DNA from 3 places in the Streptomyces sp. JLBG701 genome. Region 2 is predicted to be linked to each of the others. Evidence: riboswitches for the same ligand, from Rfam matches in the RefSeq annotation. Region 2 holds a riboswitch; each other region holds the start of a gene.
The links. A riboswitch is a leader RNA that binds a small molecule or an ion and turns the genes downstream of it on or off. The one in region 2 is predicted to bind S-adenosylmethionine.

Region 1 (7,182 bases), 2.8 Mb from region 2:
TAGGCCGCGGCCGCCACATCGAGCGGGTCCGCGGCCGGAGGGGGCGAGCCGGAGTCGAGGGCGCCGGCCAGCTCCGACTGCGCCTCTCTGAGCTTCTCCCCGATGCGCTGTCTGAACAGCGGATCGGTCTCCAGGGCGGCGGCCATGGCGTTGCCGGCGAACTTGGCACGCCGGTTGGGGGCGAAACGGGCGTACTGTCGCAGCTGGGGTGGCAATTCGGCCACGGTCAGCCCGCCGAAACCGTCGGAGACGATCTGTACGACCCTGCGGCGCACACCGTCGGGCAGCGGACGGTCGAGCACCTCGGCGGCGCCGTCGGCCGGCCCCCCGCCTGTGGTCTCCACCATCCGTCACCCCAATGTCTCTGGGGCCTGCTCCCGTCAGGAGCCGGCGCCCGGCCTGTCCACGAGTTCCACCTGATCCACCGCGTTGCACCAGCGACAGCGCACTGACTCGATGGTCTCACTGACCACCTCGCGCTCCTCGACGTTCGGCTCACCGGCCAGGTCGAGGTGGACGTACTCCACGACCTTCGACGAGCGGGTCACGTCGAAACGCGTGAGGTTGCCGCAGAGGGTGCAGCGCCAGCGCGTCGAGGCGGTGGGCAGGGGAACCGTCATCGTGACTGTGCTCTTTCCTTCGTGGCCTTCAATTGTCCGTGACGCACCAGGTCCCCGGTACGCGTGGCTCGTAACCCTAAGGCCTGGCGGGTACTCGCCGCTTACCCGCTCACGGCGGCGAGGCACTCTGTGCAGCTTGGTCCTGTTACGTCATGCTCTGTGTCCATGATCAGCGACTGGAGCACGACGATCCGCAGGACGAGGAGATCCCTTCGCGGATCGTCGGCAGCGATGACGTACGGACTGATCGCGGTCTGCTGTCTGCTCTTCCTGATCGGCCCCGCCTCGGGTCTCAATCCGGCCTACGGCTCAAGCGACGAGCTCCTCGCCGCCCAGAGCGCCTACTTCCGCCGCTGGGGCGTGGTCCCCGCCGAACTCTTCGAGGGCGCCCCCCGGGAGGCCCTCACCCCCGCCACGGCCCTCTTCATCCACGGCAGCTGGGTGCATCTGCTCGGCAACATGCTCTTCCTCTATGTCTTCGGGGCGATGACCGAGGAACGGATGGGCCGCGTCGAGTTCACCCTCTTCTACGTCGGCTGCGGCTATCTGGCCCTGCTGGGCTACGCGGCCGCCAACGCCGACTCCCAGCAGTCCCTGGTCGGCGCGTCCGGGGCGATCTCGGCGGTCCTGGGCGCGTTTCTGTACTTGTTCCCCGGAGCCCGGGTGACCAGCCTCCTGCCCTTCCTCTTCTTCCTGCCCCTGCGCTTCCCCGCCTGGGTGGTCCTGCCGTTCTGGGCGGCCCTGCAGTGGCTGGCGGCGGGACAGGCCTCGGGCGGCCCGGGGGTGGCATATCTGGCGCACCTGGTGGGCTTCGGCCTCGGCTTCTGTTACGCGTGGGTCCGATTCCGGCGTGGGGCCGGGTCTTCCAGGCGAATCAGGCCGCCCCTGAGCGATGGCACCGAGTAACGCCTTGCCCCTCAAGCCGGTCCGGCCTCCACCTGGCCATCCGGACACCGCCCTGGCTGCAGTCCGCAGCTCACCCTCTGGTGATATACGGATCAAGTCTTAGAGTGAAGGCCATCCCAGCGAAACAAAGCGACGACGGACCCCAGGAGAGAACCAACCGTGATCACCGCGATCGTCCTCATCAAGACCAGCGTGGACCGGATCCCCGAGATCGCCGAGTCGATCGCCGCACTGGAGTCCGTCAGCGAGGTCTTCTCCGTCACCGGCACCTACGACCTGATCGCCATGGTCCGCGTCAAGCAGCACGAGGACCTCGCGGACGTCATCCCGGGCCGGATCAGCAGGATCCCCGGCGTGGAGGCCACGGACACGCACGTCGCGTTCCGTACCTACTCCCAGCACGACCTTGAGGCGGCGTTCGCGATCGGGCTGGACAACTGAACTCCGTTGCCGCAAGGCCCTCTTGACTCACCTCTGTGGGTGACAAGGGTCAGACGGCAGGGACGCAACGCCCCTCCTCCGTACGGTAGTTCCACTTCGCGCCGTCCCTGACCAGTTCCTTCACTGCGCCAACGAAACGCTCGACGTGCTCGTCCGGCGTGCCCGCGCCGAAGCTCACGCGGATGGCGTTGAGGGACTTCTCGCCGGGGGCCGCCTCGGGGGCGCCGCACTCGCCCTGGGTCTGCGGGTCGCTGCCGAGCAGGGTGCGCACCAGCGGGTGGGCGCAGAACAGGCCGTCGCGTACGCCGATGCCGTACTCGGCGGAGAGGGCCGCGGCGAAGTGCGAGCTGTTCCAGCCCTCGACGACGAAGGAGATGACGCCGACGCGCGGCGCGTCGTCCCCGAAGAGGGAGAGGATCCTGACCTCGGGCACCTCGGCGAGGCCCGCGCGGACGGTGTCGATCAGGTGCTGCTCGCGCGCGACCAGCGTGTCGAAGCCGGCCTCGGTCAGCGCCTTGCAGGCGGAGGCGATGGAGTAGACGCCGATGACGTTGGGCGAGCCCGCCTCATGCCGCGCCGCGCTCTCGTGCCACTCCACGTCCACTCCCCCGTCCTCGCGCCGCGTGACCTTGCGGCTGGCGCCGCCGCCCGCGAGGTAGGGGTCGGCCGCCCGCAGCCAGTCGGCCCGTCCGGCCAGCACGCCGGAGCCGAAGGGGGCGTACAGCTTGTGCCCGGAGAAGGCGACCCAGTCGACGTCGAGATCCTGGACGGAGACCGGGTGGTGCGGGGCCAGCTGGGCGGCGTCCAGGACGATCCGGGCACCGTGGGCGTGGGCCACGGCGGCGAGCTCGCGTACGGGCCACAGCTCGCCGGTGACGTTGGAGGCGCCGGTGACGCAGACGAGGGCCGTGCCCTGGGGGTCACGCTCGGCGAGGGCCCGCTCCAGGGTCCGTACGGCCTGCTGCGGGGTGCGCGGCGCGTTGAGGTAGGTGACCTTCGCGTCCTTCCACGGCAGCAGCGAGGCGTGGTGCTCGGTCTCGAAGACGAAGACCTGGCAGTCGGCGGGGAGGGCGGCGGCGAGGAGGTTGAGGGAGTCGGTGGTGGACCGGGTGAAGACCAGCTGGTCGTCGGCGCGGCAGTCCAGGAACTCGGCGACCGTCTTCCGGGCGTCCTCGAAGAGGTCGGTGGAGAGCTGGGAGAGGTAGCCGGCCCCGCGGTGGACGCTTCCGTAGTACGGGGCGTAGGCCGCCACGTCGTCCCAGACACGCTGGAGCGCGGGCGCGCTGGCCGCGTAGTCGAGTGCGGCGTAGGTGACTTCGCCACCCGTGACGAGCGGGACGGTGACATCCCGGCCCAGAACGGGCAGCGGGGCACAAACCGAAGTGTTGGCGGCAACGGTGGAGACAGACATGGCGAAACTCCCGTGAGAGGAAAGAACGAAGACGCAAAGAGGGATGCGGAAGCGGGGCTCTGCGGCCCTATCGCATTCGGTTGCTCACGAGAGACTCCTCGACGACCAGGACCCCTGGCGTGCGAGGGGTCCGCGCTTGCCGTGGACCTAGCTGTCCACAGCCTGGTCTTCACCCGGGGCACCCCGCCACGGACGGAGGGTTGCCGGACAGTCGGCCGGGGCCTCATGACTGTCACTCATGACCTGGTCCAAAAACCTACGCGAAAAAAACGATGTCCCGCAACCCGTGTCCGGATCGCGGGACATCCCTCGGCCAGGAACTACCTGTTGCTGGCCGCCACCCAGCGCTCAAGGGTGCGCTTCGCCGCCCCCGAGTCGATCGACTCCGCGGCCTTCTCCATGGCGGCCCGGAGCTGGTCCGCCAGGGGTCCGTCGCCCGGGTCCAGGGCGACCAGCGCTGCCGCCGAGTTCAGCAGCACCGCGTCGCGCACCGGTCCGGTCTCGCCGTTCAGCAAGCGCTGGGCCACGTCCGCGTTGTACGACGCGTCCGCGCCCCGCAGCGCCTCCACGGGGACCAGCTCGATGCCGACGTCGCGTGGGTCGAAGGACTCCTCGGTGACCTTGCCGTCCCGGACGACCCACACATGGGACGTGGCCGTGGTCGTCAGCTCGTCGAGGCCGTCGTCGCCGCGGAACACCAGGGCCGAGTTGCCGCGCTCCGCGAAGACGCCCGCCACGATCGGCGCCATCCGCGGGTCGGCGACGCCCACCGCCTGGGCCTTCACCTTCGCCGGGTTGGTCAGCGGGCCGAGGACGTTGAACGTCGTCCGGATCCCCAACTGGCCGCGCGCGGCGGCCACATGACGCAGCGCCGGGTGGAACTTCACCGCGAAGCAGAAGGTGATCCCGGCCTCCTCCGCGACCTCGGCGACCCGCTGCGGCGTCAGCTGCAGATTGACGCCCAGCTTCTCCAGGACGTCCGAGGATCCGGAGGCGGAGGACGCGGCACGGTTGCCGTGCTTGACGACCTTCGCGCCCGTACCGGCCACCACGATCGACGACATCGTGGAGATGTTCACGGTCTTCGCGCCGTCGCCGCCCGTGCCGACGATGTCGACCGTGCGCCCCGGCACCTCGATAACGTTCGCGTGCTCGTACATCGTCCGGACGAGGCCGGTGATCTCCTCGACCGTCTCGCCCTTGGCCCGCAGCGCCACCACGAACCCGGCGATCTGCGCGTCGGTCGCCTCACCGCGCAGGATCCGGTCCATCGCCCAGGCGGTGTCCTCGGCACTCTGGTCACGGCCCTCCAGCAGACCGTTCAGTACCTCGGGCCAGGAACGGCCCGCCGCGGTGTCGCCTCCAGCGGGGGTCACAGCGCTCATAAAGCCGCTCCTGAATGTCGTAGAAGAAGTGTGAGCCCCACCCTATCCAGCCCGGGGGCACGGCGAAGGGCCCCGTCCGGTCTGCGGACGGGGCCCTTCGGGTGGCGCGTGGCGTGCGCAGCGATCAGTGGTGGCCGTGGCCGCTCGTGATCTCCTTGTACTCCTCAACGGTGGGCTTGGAGATCTGGCTCTCCTCGCCGTAGTAGGCCTCGCTGAGCTTGGCGCGCAGCTTCTCGGTGCCCTTCACCTTGCGCTCGACACCGTTCTCGTCGACCGTCGCGCCGATCGCGGCCGGCACGTACTGCTCGTGCGCGGTCAGCGTGTGCAGCGCGTCCTGGCTGAGCGGCTCGTGCACCTCGATGAACTCACCGTGCGGCAGGCGCTTGATGATGCCCGACTCGCGGCCGTGCAGCACCTTGTCCTTGTCGCGGCGCTGAAGGCCGAGGCAGATCCGCTTGGTGATGACGAACGCGATGACCGGGGCGACGAAGAACGAGACCCGGACGAACCAGGTGATGGCGTTGATCGACAGGTGGAAGTGAGTGGCCCAGAGGTCGTTTCCACCACCGATCAGCAGCACCATGTACCAGGTGATCCACGCGACACCGAAGGCCGTGCGCGTCGGCGCGTTGCGCGGGCGGTCCAGGATGTGGTGCTCGCGGTTGTCGCCGGTGACCCAGGACTCGATGAACGGGTAGACCGCGATCGCGACCAGGACCAGCGGGAAGATGATCAGCGGGATGAACACGCCCAGGACGAGCGTGTGACCCCAGAAGTTGATCTCCCAGCCCGGCATGACACGGATCAGGCCCTCGGAGAAGCCCATGTACCAGTCGGGCTGGGCGCCGGTGGACACCTGGTCCGGACGGTAGGGGCCCATGGACCAGATCGGGTTGATCGAGGCGATCGCCGAGATGGCCGCGATGACACCGAAGACCAGGAAGAAGAAGCCCCCGGCCTTGGCCATGTAGACCGGCAGCAGCGGCATGCCGACGACGTTGTTGTTCGTCTTTCCGGGGCCCGCGAACTGCGTGTGCTTGTGGTAGAAGACCAGGATCAGGTGGCCGACCACCAGGCCGAGCATGATGCCCGGCAGCAGCAGGATGTGGACCGAGTAGAAGCGGGCCACGAAGTCGCCGCCCGGGAACTCCCCGCCGAAGAGGAAGAACGACAGGTACGTGCCGACGATCGGCACGGACAGGACCGCGCCCTCCATGAAGCGGACACCGGTGCCGGAGAGCAGGTCGTCCGGGAGCGAGTAACCGGTGAAGCCGGTGAACATGCCCAGGACGAACAGCAGGAAGCCGAACAGCCAGTTGACCTCACGCGGCTTGCGGAACGCGCCCGTGAAGAACACACGCATCATGTGCACGAACATGCCGGCGAGGAAGATCAGCGCCGCCCAGTGGTGGATCTGCCGGATCAGCAGACCACCGCGCACATCGAAGGAGATGTGCATGGTCGAGTTGAACGCCTCGGACATCAGCTGGCCCTGCAGCGGGACGTAGCTGCCGTGGTACTCCACCTCGTTCATCGACGGGTGGAAGAACAGCGTCAGATACACACCCGTGAGGATGATGATGATGAAGCTGTAGAGGCAGACCTCACCCAACATGAACGACCAGTGGTCGGGGAAGATCTTGCGCATGTTGGACTTGGCCAGGGAGTAGATCCCCAGTCGGCCGTCGGCCCAGTCGGCGACGCGCTCGCCGGCCGGTGCCTTCCCGCGAGAGCGGGACTCAGTCGTCTCTGTAGTGCTCATCCGCGCTCCCAGAATGCAGGACCGACGGGCTCCTCGAAGTCGCCGAGCGCCTGGAGGTAGCCATCGTCGTTCACGCCGATGCGCAGCTGCGGCAGGGCGTGACCGGCGGGACCGAAGATCACTCGGGCACCGTCGGAGAGGTCGAAGGTGGACTGGTGGCAGGGGCAGAGCACGTGGTGCGTCTGCTGCTCGTACAGGGAGATCGGGCAACCGACGTGGGTGCAGATCTTCGAGTACGCGACGATGCCCTCGTGCGACCACTCGAGCTCGCGCTTGTCCTTGATGTTGTCCGGCTGGATCCGGACGATCATCAGGGCGGCCTTGGCGATCTCGGTCTGGAACTCCTCGTCGTGCTCCTCCAGGCCCTCGGGCTTGGCGAAGGTGAGCGAACCGACGGCGACGTCCGAGGGACGCAGCGGCTCGTTCGTGTTCATGTTGACGAGGAGCTTGCCCTTGCCCCACAGGGTGTGGCGGAGCTTGGTGCCGGGCAGCGGGCCGAGGTCGCGCAACAGCATGACGCCGGAGAGCGGGAACAGGGCCAGCGCGCCGAACATCGTGTTGCGGATCAGCTTGCGGCGGCCGAGCGCCGACTCCTTGGCGCCCTGCTTGAAGTCCGCGTGGACCTTCTCGCGGACCTCGGGGGGCGCCTCGATCGGG
Region 2 (7,182 bases):
ACGAGCGGCGGCGCGGTGCCGTTGGCCGACCTCGGTGAGGCGGTCCGCCGGGCGGCGGCCACCCGCCGTGCCCTCGCCGCCGGCGCGCGGCTGGACAGGGTGTCGTGGGACCAGCTGGGCGCCTGGCGGTTCATCGTGGAGGCCCCCGACTCCCTGACCGTCGCGCAGGTGCACCCGGGCGCCGAGACACTCCTCGAACAGTCGCGCGACGACCTGATGACGACGGCCCGCGTCGTCCTCGACCACGGCGGAGAGGTCGCCGCCGCGGCCGAGGAACTGCACGTCCACCGCACCACGCTCTACTACCGCCTGAACCGGATCAGCGAACTGACCGGCGTCGACCTGCGCTCCGGGGCCGGCCGGACCAGCCTGCAACTGGCCCTGTGGCTGGCCGCCTATCGCAGCGTCGAGGAATAGGGCGCCCGGGTTCGTCATCGACAGCGCCACGGGCCTCGCCACGGATTCGACAGATGTCGAACGCCCTGGAAATCTCTCCTCTCTGCCGTGGATGCGGCCGCCGGACGACCCGGCCTAGCGTCGGCTGGCATGAGAACCGACATCGTCGTCATCGGCGGAGGGGCGATCGGTGCGGCCGTCGCCTACTACACGAAACTCCTCGACCCGAGCGCCGAGATCACCGTCGTGGAACGCGACCCCCACTACGACCTGGCGTCGACTCCCCGCGCGTCCGGCGGGGTGCGGCGGCTGTTCCACCTCCCGGAGAACATCGAGCTGTCGAAGTACAGCATCGACTTCTTCGAGGAGTTCCCCGAAACCATGGCGGTCGACGGGGTCGAGGCCGACATCGGCTTCAAGAAGAACGGCTACCTGTTCATCGTCCCGCCCTCCGAACGCGCCCCCCTGCAAAGGAACTTCGACATTCAGCGGGCGGCGGGCTGCAACGTCGTCTGGCTCGAACCGGACGAGCTGAAGCAGAAGTTCCCGTCCATGTACGTCGACGATCTGGGGTGCGCCGTGTTCTCCCCGGACGACGGCTGGCTCGATCCGCACAGCGTGCTGATGGGCTTCCGCAACAAGGCCAAGTCGCTCGGCGCCCACTTCGTGGCGGACGAGGTGACCGGCCTGGTCCGCGAGGGCAGCCAGGTCACGACCGCCGTATTGAAGTCCGGGCGGCGGATCGACGCCGCCCAGTTCGTCAACGCCGCCGGTGCCTGGGCGAAGGACGTCTGCGCGATGCTCGGCATCAAGGTGCCCATCGAACCGCTACGGCGCTTCGAGCACTACTTCGAGTCCCAGGACCCGATCGAGCCGCTGCCCTACCTCAAGGACACCCAGCGCCTCGCCTTCCGCCCCGAGGGGGGCGGCTACTCCGGCGGCGTGCCGACGCTCGCGGAGCCGCGCGGCTACAACTTCGATGTCGACCGCGGCTACTTCGAGAACGCCGTGTGGCCCGCCCTGGCCCACCGCTTCCCACAGTTCGAGCGGACCCGCTGCACCAGCACGCTGCCGGGCCTGTACGACCAGAACGACTTCGACGGCAACGTCATCATCGGCCCCGGCGCCGACGGTCTCGCCAACTTCCACCTGGTCGCCGGCTTCTCCGGCCACGGCCTGATGCACGCGCCCGGCTGCGGCCGCGCGATGGCGGAGCTGCTGGTGAAGGGGTCGTACCAGACCATCGACCTCACCCGCTTCGGCTGGCAGCGCCTCACAGACGGCGCGCCCCTCCCCGAACAGGGAATCATCTAAGGAGCCATGGAGTCAGTGGACGTGAAGTTCGACTACATCGTCGTCGGCGCCGGCTCCTCCGGCTGTATCGTGGCCGCCCGCCTCACGGAGGACCCCTCGGTGAAGGTACTGCTGGTGGAGGCCGGTGGCTCCGATCGCCACCTCTTCATCACCATGCCGGGCGGCCTGCCGTTCGTGTACCAGAACAAGCGGATCGGCTGGGGCTACCAGTCCGGCCCCGAGCCGCACCTGCACGGCAAGTTGATCGACGAGAAGGCCGGCAAGGTCATCGGCGGCTCGTCGTCGATCAACGCCATGATCTTCAACCGCGGCAACCCCATGGACTACGACGGTTGGGCGGCCGACGGCCTCAAGGACTGGGACTACGCCCACTGTCTGCCGTACTTCCGCAGGATGGAGACGTTCGAGGACGGCCCGGACGAGTTCCGCGGCGGCGACGGCCCGCTGCACATCAGCCGGGCCAAGGCCGAGCACAAGCTGTACGACGCGTTCCTGCGCGCCGGTGAGCAGAGCGGCTTCGAGGTCACGCCGGACCACAACGGCTACCGGCAGGAGGGCATGCACATCGCCCAGTCCTTCATCCACGACGGCGTCCGCTGGAGCGCCCCGCGCGCCTACCTGGGCTCCGCGATGCGGCGCCCCAACCTCACCGTGCTGCCCAAGACCCTGGTGACGCGAGTCCTCGTGGAGAACGGCGCCACCACCGGTGTCGAGTTGGCGGGCCCAGACGGTCCGCGCCGCGCCACCTGCGAACGCGAGGTGATCCTGTGCGCGGGCGCCGTCAACACGCCCAAACTACTGCTGCTCTCCGGCATCGGGCCCGCCGACGACCTGCGTGAGGTCGGCGTCGACGTCGTGGCGGACGTGCCCGGCGTGGGCCGCAACCTCCAGAACCACCCCGGCGTGGACATCCAGTTCGGCACCGCGCACGAGGACTCGCTCACCGCCCAGCTCAACCTGTTCGGCCGGGCCAGACTGGGCGCCGAGTGGCTGCTGCTGCGCAGGGGCCTGGGCGCCACCAACTTCTTCGAGGCCGGCGCGTTCCTGTCCACCCGCGACGACCTCGACTTCCCCAACATGCAGTACGAATTCCTGCCGCTCACCCGGAAGCTGGTGAACGGCAAGCTCGTCCCGGTGCCCGGTTTCCAGGTCTGGATGGACCTCTCGCGCCCCGAGAGCCGCGGCTACGTCAAGCTGCGGTCGAAGAACCCGGCCGACGCGCCGCTCACCGTCTTCCACCACTACGTGGCCCGCCGGGACCTGAAGGACATGATCGACGGCGTACGGCTGATGCGGGACCGGGTGGTCGGCCAGTCCGCCATGCAGAAGTTCCGGCCGCAACAGCTCAACCCGGGCCCGGACGTGAGCGGCGACCGCGACCTCGAAGCGTGGATCCGCAGGGCCACCGGCACCTCGTACCACCCGTCCGGCACCTGCCGCATGGGCGTCGACGCCGAGGCCGTCGTGGACAGCGAGGGCAGGATGAACGCGGTATCCGGCCTCCGCATCGCCGACGCGTCGATCATGCCCAAGGTCGTCACCGGGAACCTGAACGCCCCTGTGATGATGATGGCCGAGAAGATCGCGGACCGGATATGCGGCAGGCAGCCGCTCGCGCCGTCCGGCGCGGTGTACTACCGAGCGGGACGATGAACCGTCCGCGACGGCAGTCACAAGCTCCCTAGGAGCACTGTGTCCTGCCGTCCTCGGGGACAGGGCCGATGAGTTCGCCGACCAGGGCGCCGAACCGTTCGTCGAGCTGGCCGGCGAGGCGGTCGCGCAGGTCCGTCAGCCGGCGGATCCGCGCATCGAGTTCGGCCAGTCGCCGCAGGGCCACCTGGGGGACGAGGCACGTGTCCGAGTCGGTGTCGACGCGGGGCGGGGGCACCGGCGGGCCGTCGGGCAGTGCGTCGAGGATGTCGACGAGGATTCGTACATCGCCGATGGTGAGGCCGGAGTCCAGCAGTTCGCGGACGGCGCGCAGACGGCGTACGTCCTCCTCTCCGTACTCACGCTGTCCTGACGACGTTCGCCGTGCCGTGAGCAGGCCGCGCTGCTCGTAGTAGCGCAGGGTACGAGGGGTGACGCCCAAGGCCGCGGCCGCGTCGCCGATGCGCATTCCATCCTCCAGGGGCAGGTGTCCAGCGGCTACAGCTCCACCACCACCGTGCCGATGTGGCGCCCTTCGAGGAGTTCCATGAGCGCGCGGGGCGCCTGGTCGATTCCCGACAGGCGGGTGTGCGGAATGGTGATCGTGCCCTCGCGGAGGGAACGGGCGAACACCTCCGGGTATTCCGCCAGTGCGTCCCGGTGGTGGGTGCCGTTGATGCCGCGGATCCGGACGCCCCGCAGGATGAGCGAGTAGGTGTCGATCTCGACGGATGCCGTGACCTCGCCCAGCACTTGTGCGGAGAGCGCTCCGACCAGGCCCACCCGGGCACCCGGGCGGGCGAGGGCCAGCGCGGCCTGGAGCTGCTCCCCGCCGACGTTGTCCACGACCGCGTCGATGCCCTCGGGGGCCGCTTTGCGCAGCTGCTCCTCGATCGGACCGGCTCCGCGGAGCACGACCGCGTCATACCCCAGTGTCTCGACCAGGTAGTCGGCCTTGTGTTGTGAGCTGGTGCTGCCGATGACGCGCGCGGCCCCGCGGAGGCGGGCGAACTGCCCGGCCAGGGTGCCGAGTCCGCCTGCCGCGCCGGAGACGAACACCGTGTCCCCCTCCCGCACCTCGGCTCCCCGGACGACGCCGATCCACGCGGACGGCCCCTGCGACAGATGCGCCACCAGGTCCGGCAGAGCCGCCAGGTCGACGGGCTGCACGGTGCTCATGTCCACGACCGCGTACTCGCGGAACCCCGACCAGTGCGACACCAGGTCACCGGGGCGCAGTTCCCCGCCGGGAGCCGTCACCACCTCGCCGAGGGCCGGAGCCGACAGTGGCCGGCCCACTTCGAACGACGGCAGCGGCATCCCGGCGTCCTCCTTCATCAGAGTGCGCAGTGAGGCGGCAACGCTCATCATCCGATTGCGCACCAGCACCTGTCCGGGTGCCGGCTCGGGGACGGGGACCTCCGTCACGGTGAAGTGGTCGGGGCTGAGGGCGCCTTCGGGACGGGAGGCGAGGCGGACCTCGCGGTGAGTGGCGGGGATGGGCGATGCGGACATCAACGGGCTCCTGACCGGTCGGAGGAGGACCGCACACCACGTGCGGCGCCCACCGACGTTAGGAGTTGACGCACACGTCAAGGTCAAGCCGGGGAGGGGCACTCTCAGCCGTCCCCGTGACTTCGCAACTGTCCTTTGATTGCCGCGAGTTGTCCGATTCGATTGCGATATTGACGGATAGAGAAGCCGCTCCGTAAGATCGCGAGCGGCATTGAGTGTCAGCGTCAAGCCCTGGCTCGCTGATCGGCAACCCTCCTCCGCGGTGGGGTGCTCCAGGTGAAAGCCCGGCGGGGTCACCGATCCCGCAAACGCGTGGCCCGGTGATCGGGCCTGAGACGGGGAGGACCAGCGTGCGGCACACCGGCGGCAGTCTGAGTGCCTCGATCGCGGCTGCGGTGACGTTCTCCGGATTCTCGCGGCGACGCCACATCGATCTGCAGCGCTTCACCAGTTGCCTGTGTAGCGGCTGACGACACCCCCTTGCCGGCCGGCGTTCGCTCCCGGCCCTGGTAGGCGCAGTCACCGTCACGCCGTCATCGGCGCAACCTTTCCCCTTTGAACGGTGTCGACCCGTCCCCGGTCGGCGCCTTCCACGCATCGCCGCGCCCTGCACCAGCACGTGTGCGGTGACTTTGACGTAGGAGAACCCCTTCCGTGATGTCACATCCGGATTTCCGACCCGCCCGATGGTCGGCACTCGCCGCCCTGGTGACCGGCAGCCTCCTGCTGAGCGCCTGCTCGTCGAGCAGCAGCGCAGGCTCGGGCAACGGCGACTCCCAGCCCCGGTCCGGTGGCACCCTGACCTTCGCGGTGGGTTCCGACGCCGGCTGCGTGGATCCGCAGCAGGTGGGCAGCAACGACACCATCTACTCGCTGCGTCAGATCGTGGACTCCCTGACCGACGAGGACCCCAAGACCGGCAGGATCGTGCCGTGGCTGGCCAAGAGCTGGGACATCAGCGCGGACACGACGACGTTCACCTTCCACCTGAGATCCGGTGTGACCTTCAGTGACGGATCGGCGCTGACCGCGCAGGTGGTCAAGGACAACGCCTGCTGAAGGCGGCCGAGGACAGTCCGCGCCGGGTCGCCGACATCGTCAACATCAGCTCGATCGCCGGCCGTGTCGCCTGGAACGGCTACGGCGTCCACAACCTCACCAAGTTCGGCGTGAACGGGTTCACCGAGTCCCTGCGTCAGGAGGTCACCCGGCGGCATGTCCGCGTCGGCGTCCTGGAGCCGGGCGGCGTGGACACCGAGCTGGGCTCGCACAACAAGCCCGAGATCCAGGGCGCGATGATCACCCCTTTCTACGAGACGACCGAGGTCCTGGCCCCCGACGACGTCGCTGACGGCGCCTACATGGTCACCCGTCCCCGCCACGCCTCCGTAGCTGCCCGTCCTGCGCGAGCACCGGCCAACAGACCGGCGCCCCCGCCAAGCTCGCTCGCGCTCTGCTCGCCATCGCCGACCAGGACAAGCCTCTGCAGCGCTTCGTCGCCGGCGCCGACGCCATCGAAGGCGTCAAGGCCAAGGCCAACGAACTCCTCGCCCAGGCCGAAGCCTCCCGCGAACTCGGCGGCAACCTCGCCCACGACGACACCACCGCCTGAGCACCGGCCCACAGCCGTACGACCGCCGGTATGCGTTCGGCACTGGTGGCATCATCAGGGCATGGCTGCGATCGAGGTCGTTCAGGGCGACATCACGCTTCAGGACACGGACGCCATCGTCACCGCCGCGAACGAGTCGCTGATGGGCGGGGGCGGCGTGGACGGCGCCATCCACCGGGCAGCTGGTCGACGGCTCGCGGTCGCGGGCGCCGCGATCGGTCCGTGTGAGCCTGGTGACGCTGTGGCGACGCCGGCCTTCGACCTCGACCCGCCGGTCAAGCACGTCATCCACACCGTCGGTCCGGTCTGGGAAGGCGGCGAGTACGGCGAGGCTGAGGTCCTTGCCTCCTGCTACCGGCGCTGCCTTGAAGTCGCGGACGAAGTGGGCGCCAAGTCCATCGCCTTTCCAGCGATCGCCACCGGCGTTTACGGGTTCCCGGCAATGCATGCAGCGCAAATCGCCGTCACAACCCTCCGGTTCTCCTCGGCACGCGTTGAACAGGTCAGGCTCGTGGCCTTTGACCAGCAGGCATACGACTTGCTGGTCGCCGCACTCGCCTCGTAGGTGAGAGCCAGTGCCCGGAGTGGCGGGCTGATCGTGCTGCGGCCAGGCTGACGGCAGACGTACCGGTATGCAGAACGGACAGACGCACAAGGGGACTGGTTCCACATGCGGATCGACCTGGCGGGACGTT
Region 3 (7,182 bases), 4.9 Mb from region 2:
GCGAGAGCACCAGGACGCAGCCCTCGTCGGAGACGACCGGGATCTCCTTGGCGACGAGGTTCATGCCGTCGCGGATGGGGTTGACGAGGGCGACGTCGGCGAGGCGGTAGGCGGCCAGGGAGCGGGCGAAGTCGTCCTTGACGTGGAGGACGACCGGGGTCCAACCCGGCGTCCCGTACGCGGAGTTGATCTCGTCCGCCACCCGCTGCACCTCGGCCGTGTAGTCGCGGTACACGGCGAGATCCTGCCGGGAGGGGTAGGCGAAGGCGACGTGCACGACCCGTTCGCGCAGGTCGGGGTGGGTGTCGAGGAGATGCCGGTAGGCGAGCAGGCCGCGCACGATGTTCTTCGACAGCTCCGTCCGGTCGACCCGGACGACCGTCTGACGGCCCTCGCCGATCTCCAGCCGCAGCGCCGCGATCCGTTCCTCGACGTCGGGCTCGTGGGAGCGCCTGCGCAGGAAGTCGGCGTCCGCACCCAGTCCGTGCACGCCCACCCGGGTGTCCCCGAGCCCCTCGGCGAACTGCTCGGCGCACGCCGTGAACGCGTCCGCCCAGCGGTGGGTGAGGAAGCCGAGCCGGTCCGCGCCGAGCATGCCGCGCAGCACCTGCCCGGCGATGTCGTCCGGCAGCATCCGGAAGTACTCGGGCGGCGCCCACGGCGTGTGCGAGAAGTGACCGATCCGCAGGTCGGGCCGCAGCTCGCGGAGCATCCCCGGCACCAGCGTCAGGTGGTAGTCCTGCACGATCACCGCGGCACCGGAGGCCGCCTCTTCCGCCAGCGCCTCGGCGAACGCCCGGTTGTACCTCTCGTATGACGTCCACTGCCGCCGGAACTCCGCGTCGAAGACCGGCTCAAGCGGCGTCTGGTACAGCATGTGGTGGACAAACCACAGCACGGAGTTGGCGATGCCGTTGTAGGCGTCGGCGTGCACGTCGGCGTCGATGTCCAGCATCCGCACGCCGGCCTCGCCGACCCCGCGCCGTACCGCCTCGCGGTCGCCGTCGCCGAGCGCGGAGCACACCCACAGGGCGCCCGCGTCCGGCCCGATCGCCGACAGCCCGGAGACCAGCCCGCCGCCACCGCGCTTGGCGTGCAGCGAGCCGTCCTCGCGGACCTCGTAGGAGACCGGGCCGCGGTTGGACGCGACCAGCACCTGATGACCACCGTGCGTTGAAGCCATAGACCTCAACCTAGCCCAGCGAAGAAACGCTCAAACGTACGGAAGGTCACCACGACGGCACTGGTCAGGTCCGTATACGACCGGCGGAGTTCGTTACTCCACGCTTACACCTACGCCGCCTTGCGTGACTGGTACTCGGCGATTTCAGCCATCGGCGGCCGCTCCTCCATGTCCACGGAGTAGGTGCGCGGCTCGAAACCGTCCGGGCCCCGTTCGAACTGGGTGATGGCCGGCCGGATGAGGTGACCGCGGGCCAGCCGGAGCTGGGCGGTGCGGTAGATCGCGGCGGCCATACGGCCCAGGGCCTGGCCGTCCTGGTGGCGGTGCTTGCGCACACCCACGTCGACCTGGGCGAGGGCGTCCAGGCCCACCAGGTGCAGGGCGTCGACCAGCATGCCCAGCTCCACGCCGTAGCCGACGGGGAACGGGAGCTGTTCGAGCAGGGAGCGGCGGGCCGCGTACTCGCCGCCGAGCGGCTGGACGAAGCCCGCGAGCTGCGGCCAGTGCATGTTCAGCAGCGGGCGGGCCATCAGTTCGGTCACGCGACCGCCCTGACCTGCGGCGCCGCCGAGTGGACGGTCGTACATCCCTTTTACGAGGTCGACGCCGGGGTCGGTGAGCAGCGGGCCCACGATTCCGGAGACGAAGTCGGAGGAGAACTCCTTCAGGTCCGCGTCGATGAAGCAGACGATGTCACCGGTGGTGACCAGCAGCGAACGCCACAGGACCTCGCCCTTGCCGGGCACGGCCGGGATGCGCGGCAGGATGTCGTCGCGGTGGACGACCCTGGCGCCGGCGGCGGCGGCCACCTCGGAGGTGCGGTCGGTGGAGCCCGAGTCGACGACGACTATCTCGTCGACGAGCGGGACCTGTTGCATGAGGTCATGACGGATGATGGCGACGATGTCGCCTACCGTCTCCTCCTCGTTGAGCGCCGGCAGTACGACACTGACCGACTGGCCCGTTGCACGTTTGGCGGCCAGGATCTTGTGGAGCGGGCGATCGGTCATGGACCAGGAGCGATTGCTCAGCCAGCGCTCGGCTTCTTCCAGCACAGTAAGCGGCTCCTCACTGTCGCGGACCAGCACGTCGGTGTGTGATCCATCTCGCGGTTCGGACGACTCTCTCAACTGTCCTGGCCTTCGGTTACAGTCTTGAGCAACGTTGATGACCATCGCATGTCGGGGGTCGTTGGCGTCTACAACCGAATACCGCTCATCCAGAGGGGCAGAGGGATACGGCCCGATGAAGCCCCGGCAACCCTCCAGCCGGTCTCGTACCGACCGATCATTGTCGATCGCTCCGCGAGGCTCCCGGCTCGGGAAGGTGCCAAATCCGTCTCACGGCGAGATGCGTCGTGAGGAAGATGAGGAGAAAGGGCCTCGCCTCACATGGCTGCGCAGACAGTTGCAAGCACCACGAACTCCGTAGACGCGGTTGACCTCGGTCCCGCCTCGGCGCTCTCCTGCCGCGAATGCGGCCACCGCGTCCCCCTCGGCCCGGTCTTCGCGTGCGAGGAGTGTTTCGGCCCGCTGGAGATCGCCTACGACTTCTCCTCGTACGACACCGAGGAGCTCCGCAAGCGCATCGAAGCGGGACCCGCGAACATCTGGCGTTACGCCCCGCTGCTGCCGGTACCGGCCGACGTGGCCGACAAGCCGAACATCAACCCCGGCTGGACCAAGCTCGTCAAGGCCGACAACCTCGCCCGCGCGCTGGGCGTCGACGCCGGCAAGCTCTTCGTCAAGGACGACTCCGGCAACCCGACGCACTCCTTCAAGGACCGCGTCGTAGCGCAGGCCATCGAAGCGGCCCGCGCCTTCAACTTCACCACCCTCTCCTGCTCCTCCACCGGCAACCTCGCCGGCGCGGTCGGTGCCGCCGCCGCCCGGGCCGGCTTCCGCTCCTGCGTGTTCATCCCGCACGACCTGGAGCAGGGCAAGGTCGTCATGGCCGCGGTCTACGGCGGCGAGCTCGTCGGCATCGAGGGCAACTACGACGACGTGAACCGCTTCTGCTCCGAGCTGATCGGCGACCCGGCCGGCGAGGGCTGGGGCTTCGTCAACGTCAACCTGCGGCCCTACTACGCCGAGGGCTCCAAGACCCTCGCGTACGAGATCTGCGAGCAGCTCGGCTGGCAGCTGCCCGACCAGCTGGTCATCCCGATCGCCTCCGGCTCGCAGCTCACCAAGGTCGACAAGGGCCTCCAGGAGCTCATCAAGCTCGGGCTCGTCGAGGACAAGCCGTACAAGATCTTCGGTGCGCAGGCCGAGGGCTGCTCGCCGGTGTCCGTGGCCTACAAGGCCGGCCACGACGTCGTACGGCCGCAGAAGCCGAACACGATCGCCAAGTCGCTGGCGATCGGCAACCCGGCGGACGGTCCCTACGTCCTCGACATCGCGCGCCGCACGGGTGGTGCCGTGGAGGACGTCAACGACGAGCAGGTCGTCGACGCGATCAAGCTTCTCGCGCAGACCGAGGGCATCTTCGCCGAGACGGCGGGTGGCGTGACGGTCGGTGTCACGCGCAAGCTGATCGAGAACGGTCTCCTGGACCCGACCCTCACCACGGTCGTGCTGAACACCGGCGACGGCCTGAAGACCCTGGACGCGGTGGCCTCGGACACCGGCCTCACCGCGACCATCCGCCCGAACCTGGACTCCTTCCGAGAGGCTGGCCTCGCGTCATGAGCGTCAACGTCCGCATCCCCACCATCCTGCGCACCTACACCGGCGGTAAGGCCGAAGTCGCCGCCGAAGGTGCGACCCTCGGTGAGGTCATCGCCGACCTGGAGAAGAACCACACCGGCATCGCCGCCCGCGTCCTTGACGATCAGGGCAAGCTGCGCCGCTTCGTCAACGTCTACGTCAACGACGACGACGTTCGCTTCGAGCAGGGCCTGGAGACGGCCACGCCGGACGGTGCGGGCGTGTCGATCATTCCGGCCGTCGCCGGCGGCTGCTGAGCTCTTTCGGGGGCCGAGTCACTCACTGTTCACCGAATTGCCCTCTCCGTGAGAGAAACGGAGGGGGCAATTCTGCATGGTTGAGCGCGGTACAGTTGGGGAACGCGCCCTGTTTCTCTTGCCGGGCGCATATGAGTTCCTGCCGCGGGCGCGATAAGAAGCAGCCAATGTGTGCAGGCTTTTTGCGTTAATTGCTCTTTTTGTAGAGCCCGACTTGCCCTGAATTCCGGCGAATTCTCCATATATTCCCGATCGGGCGCGCCCAGAATTCTCGTCCGACTGACCTGTTGCAGACGGCAGTTGGGCAGATACATTCAGCGGCGGTCGACGCGTTCCGGCGCACGCCCCCAACCGTGGGGGGTGAGGTCTGACCCGGATCCGCGAAGTGTGGATCTGTGCAAGGGCCAGTAATAGGGGAGTTAGGCATGGCTCAGGGCACCGTCAAGTGGTTCAACGCGGAGAAGGGGTACGGCTTCATCGCGGTCGACGGTGGTGCGGATGTTTTCGTCCACTACAGCGCGATTCAGATGGACGGCTACCGCACCCTGGAGGAAGGCCAGCGGGTCGATTTCGAGATCTCGCAGGGTCAGAAGGGGCCGCAGGCGGACATGGTCCGGCTGGCGACCAGCTGAAGCACGCGCCGACTTACTGCAGCGACGTTCTTCTTTCGGAGGGCTCGTTTCCCATGGGGAGTCATGGGTTGCGAGCCCTCCGGCATGTCCGGACCACCCACGGGCACCCACGCGCACTCGTCGCGCACCCTCGTTCACCTGGGGATCATCCCGAGCCGCTTGCACTCGCATGGGTCGAGTGCTAATCATTGGCGTTAGCACTCTGAAGGTGAGAGTGACAACGAGGACCGGGTCGGTGAGGCCCGCAGGCCGGGTGGGGCAAGGAACCAGCCGGTCGGCAGGCCGTCCGTCGCGGGCGCCAGCGCGGTCCGGAGAAATCCACCCCCTGTCCGGGAGGACCACTTCACATGGCCAAGATCATCGCGTTCGACGAGGAGGCACGGCGCGGCCTCGAGCGCGGCATGAACCAGCTCGCGGACGCCGTGAAGGTGACGCTCGGCCCCAAGGGCCGCAACGTCGTCCTCGAGAAGAAGTGGGGCGCCCCCACGATCACCAACGATGGTGTCTCCATCGCCAAGGAGATCGAGCTCGAGGACCCGTTCGAGAAGATCGGCGCTGAGCTGGTCAAGGAAGTCGCCAAGAAGACGGACGACGTCGCGGGCGACGGTACGACCACGGCGACCGTGCTCGCCCAGGCCCTCGTCAAGGAGGGTCTGCGCAACGTAGCCGCCGGCGCCAACCCGATGGCCCTCAAGCGCGGTATCGAGAAGGCCGTCGAGGCCGTCTCCGGTGCCCTCCTTGAGCAGGCCAAGGATGTCGAGACCAAGGAGCAGATCGCCTCCACGGCCTCCATCTCCGCCGCCGACACCCAGATCGGCGAGCTCATCGCCGAGGCGATGGACAAGGTCGGCAAGGAAGGCGTCATCACCGTCGAGGAGTCCCAGACCTTCGGTCTGGAGCTGGAGCTCACCGAGGGTATGCGCTTCGACAAGGGCTACATCTCGGCGTACTTCGCCACCGACATGGAGCGGATGGAGGCGTCGCTCGACGACCCGTACATCCTCATCGCCAACTCCAAGATCGGCAACGTCAAGGACCTGCTCCCGCTCCTGGAGAAGGTCATGCAGTCGGGCAAGCCGCTGCTGATCATCGCCGAGGACGTCGAGGGCGAGGCCCTGTCGACCCTGGTCGTCAACAAGATCCGCGGCACCTTCAAGTCCGTCGCCGTCAAGGCCCCGGGCTTCGGCGACCGCCGCAAGGCGATGCTGAACGACATCGCCATCCTCACCGGCGGCGAGGTCATCTCCGAGGAGGTCGGCCTCAAGCTGGAGAACACCGGCCTTGAGCTCCTGGGCCGTGCCCGCAAGGTCGTCATCACCAAGGACGAGACCACGATCGTCGACGGCGCCGGCTCCGCCGACCAGGTCGCCGGCCGGGTCAACCAGATCCGCGCCGAGATCGAGAACTCCGACTCGGACTACGACCGCGAGAAGCTCCAGGAGCGCCTCGCCAAGCTCGCCGGCGGCGTGGCCGTCATCAAGGCGGGCGCGGCCACCGAGGTCGAGCTCAAGGAGCGCAAGCACCGCATCGAGGACGCCGTTCGCAACGCGAAGGCGGCCGTCGAGGAGGGCATCGTCGCCGGTGGTGGCGTGGCCCTCATCCAGGCCTCCGCGGTGTTCGAGAAGCTGGAGCTCGAAGGTGACGAGGCGACCGGCGCCAACGCCGTGAAGCTCGCCCTTGAGGCCCCTCTCAAGCAGATCGCCGTCAACGGTGGTCTCGAGGGTGGCGTCGTCGTCGAGAAGGTCCGCAACCTGCCCATCGGTCACGGCCTCAACGCCGCCACCGGTGAGTACGTGGACATGATCGCCGAGGGCATCATCGACCCGGCGAAGGTCACGCGCTCTGCCCTGCAGAACGCCGCGTCCATCGCCGCGCTGTTCCTCACCACCGAGGCCGTCATCGCCGACAAGCCGGAGAAGGCGTCCGCGCCGGCCGGCGGCGGCATGCCGGGCGGTGACATGGACTTCTGATCCCGCCGAGGATCACTGGTTCATAGCTGTACGGACCGAGGGCGGCACTCCTGGAAACGGGGGTGCCGCCCTCGGCCGTATCCGGAGATCCGAGCCTTTCCGAGGGGTGCGTGTCCGAGGGGTGCGTGTCCGTTGTCACAGGCCGTTTGGTGGGGGAGTGGAATGCGGTGGCTGGTGCGGCCGTTGACGCTGGCGCATTATTGATGCGCGCGCACATACCAGCCGGTACCCCCAAGGAGTCCCCCACGTGACCGCCACCACCGCCGAGCCCACCGCCGAGTCCACGTCCCGCGCGGCCCGGATCCTGTCCCGGCCGATCGCCCTCAACGGCCTGACCGTCCCGAACCGGATCGTGATGGCGCCGATGACCCGCCAGTTCTCCCCGGGCGGCGTTCCCGGCGAGAACGTGCGGTCGTACTACTCCCGCCGTGC

Region 1: another riboswitch for S-adenosylmethionine. It lies ahead of AC5DRG_RS14440 (aminotransferase class V-fold PLP-dependent enzyme); the one in region 2 lies ahead of AC5DRG_RS01610 (putative leader peptide).
Region 3: another riboswitch for S-adenosylmethionine. It lies ahead of thrC (threonine synthase); the one in region 2 lies ahead of AC5DRG_RS01610 (putative leader peptide).

Annotation. Positions count from the first base shown of each region.
Region 1 is NZ_CM178588.1:3,153,504-3,160,685, forward strand. Features, by position in the region: gene AC5DRG_RS14420 (NYN domain-containing protein) at 1-347, opposite strand, end outside; gene AC5DRG_RS14425 (hypothetical protein) at 381-620, opposite strand; gene AC5DRG_RS14430 (rhomboid family intramembrane serine protease) at 786-1,526, shown strand; gene AC5DRG_RS14435 (Lrp/AsnC family transcriptional regulator) at 1,686-1,967, shown strand; gene AC5DRG_RS14440 (aminotransferase class V-fold PLP-dependent enzyme) at 2,017-3,378, opposite strand; SAM riboswitch class IV at 3,506-3,622, opposite strand; gene trpD (anthranilate phosphoribosyltransferase) at 3,699-4,763, opposite strand; gene qcrB (cytochrome bc1 complex cytochrome b subunit) at 4,888-6,525, opposite strand; gene qcrA (cytochrome bc1 complex Rieske iron-sulfur subunit) at 6,522-7,182, opposite strand, start outside.
Region 2 is NZ_CM178588.1:307,674-314,855, forward strand. Features, by position in the region: gene AC5DRG_RS01585 (PucR family transcriptional regulator) at 1-417, shown strand, start outside; gene AC5DRG_RS01590 (NAD(P)/FAD-dependent oxidoreductase) at 547-1,710, shown strand; gene AC5DRG_RS01595 (choline dehydrogenase) at 1,717-3,363, shown strand; gene AC5DRG_RS01600 (MerR family transcriptional regulator) at 3,392-3,829, opposite strand; gene AC5DRG_RS01605 (MDR family NADP-dependent oxidoreductase) at 3,859-4,875, opposite strand; SAM riboswitch class IV at 5,083-5,192, shown strand; gene AC5DRG_RS01610 (putative leader peptide) at 5,271-5,345, shown strand; gene AC5DRG_RS01615 (ABC transporter substrate-binding protein) at 5,533-5,934, shown strand; partial or broken gene AC5DRG_RS01620 (SDR family NAD(P)-dependent oxidoreductase) at 5,988-6,179, shown strand; gene AC5DRG_RS01625 (hypothetical protein) at 6,233-6,469, opposite strand; gene AC5DRG_RS01630 (macro domain-containing protein) at 6,549-7,052, shown strand; gene AC5DRG_RS01635 (SDR family NAD(P)-dependent oxidoreductase) at 7,158-7,182, shown strand, end outside.
Region 3 is NZ_CM178588.1:5,249,683-5,256,864, reverse strand. Features, by position in the region: gene AC5DRG_RS24000 (alpha,alpha-trehalose-phosphate synthase (UDP-forming)) at 1-1,183, opposite strand, end outside; gene AC5DRG_RS23995 (glucosyl-3-phosphoglycerate synthase) at 1,294-2,238, opposite strand; SAM riboswitch class I at 2,396-2,556, shown strand; gene thrC (threonine synthase) at 2,575-3,873, shown strand; gene AC5DRG_RS23985 (ubiquitin-like small modifier protein 1) at 3,870-4,148, shown strand; gene AC5DRG_RS23980 (cold-shock protein) at 4,574-4,780, shown strand; gene groL (chaperonin GroEL) at 5,128-6,750, shown strand; gene AC5DRG_RS23970 (NADH:flavin oxidoreductase) at 6,998-7,182, shown strand, end outside.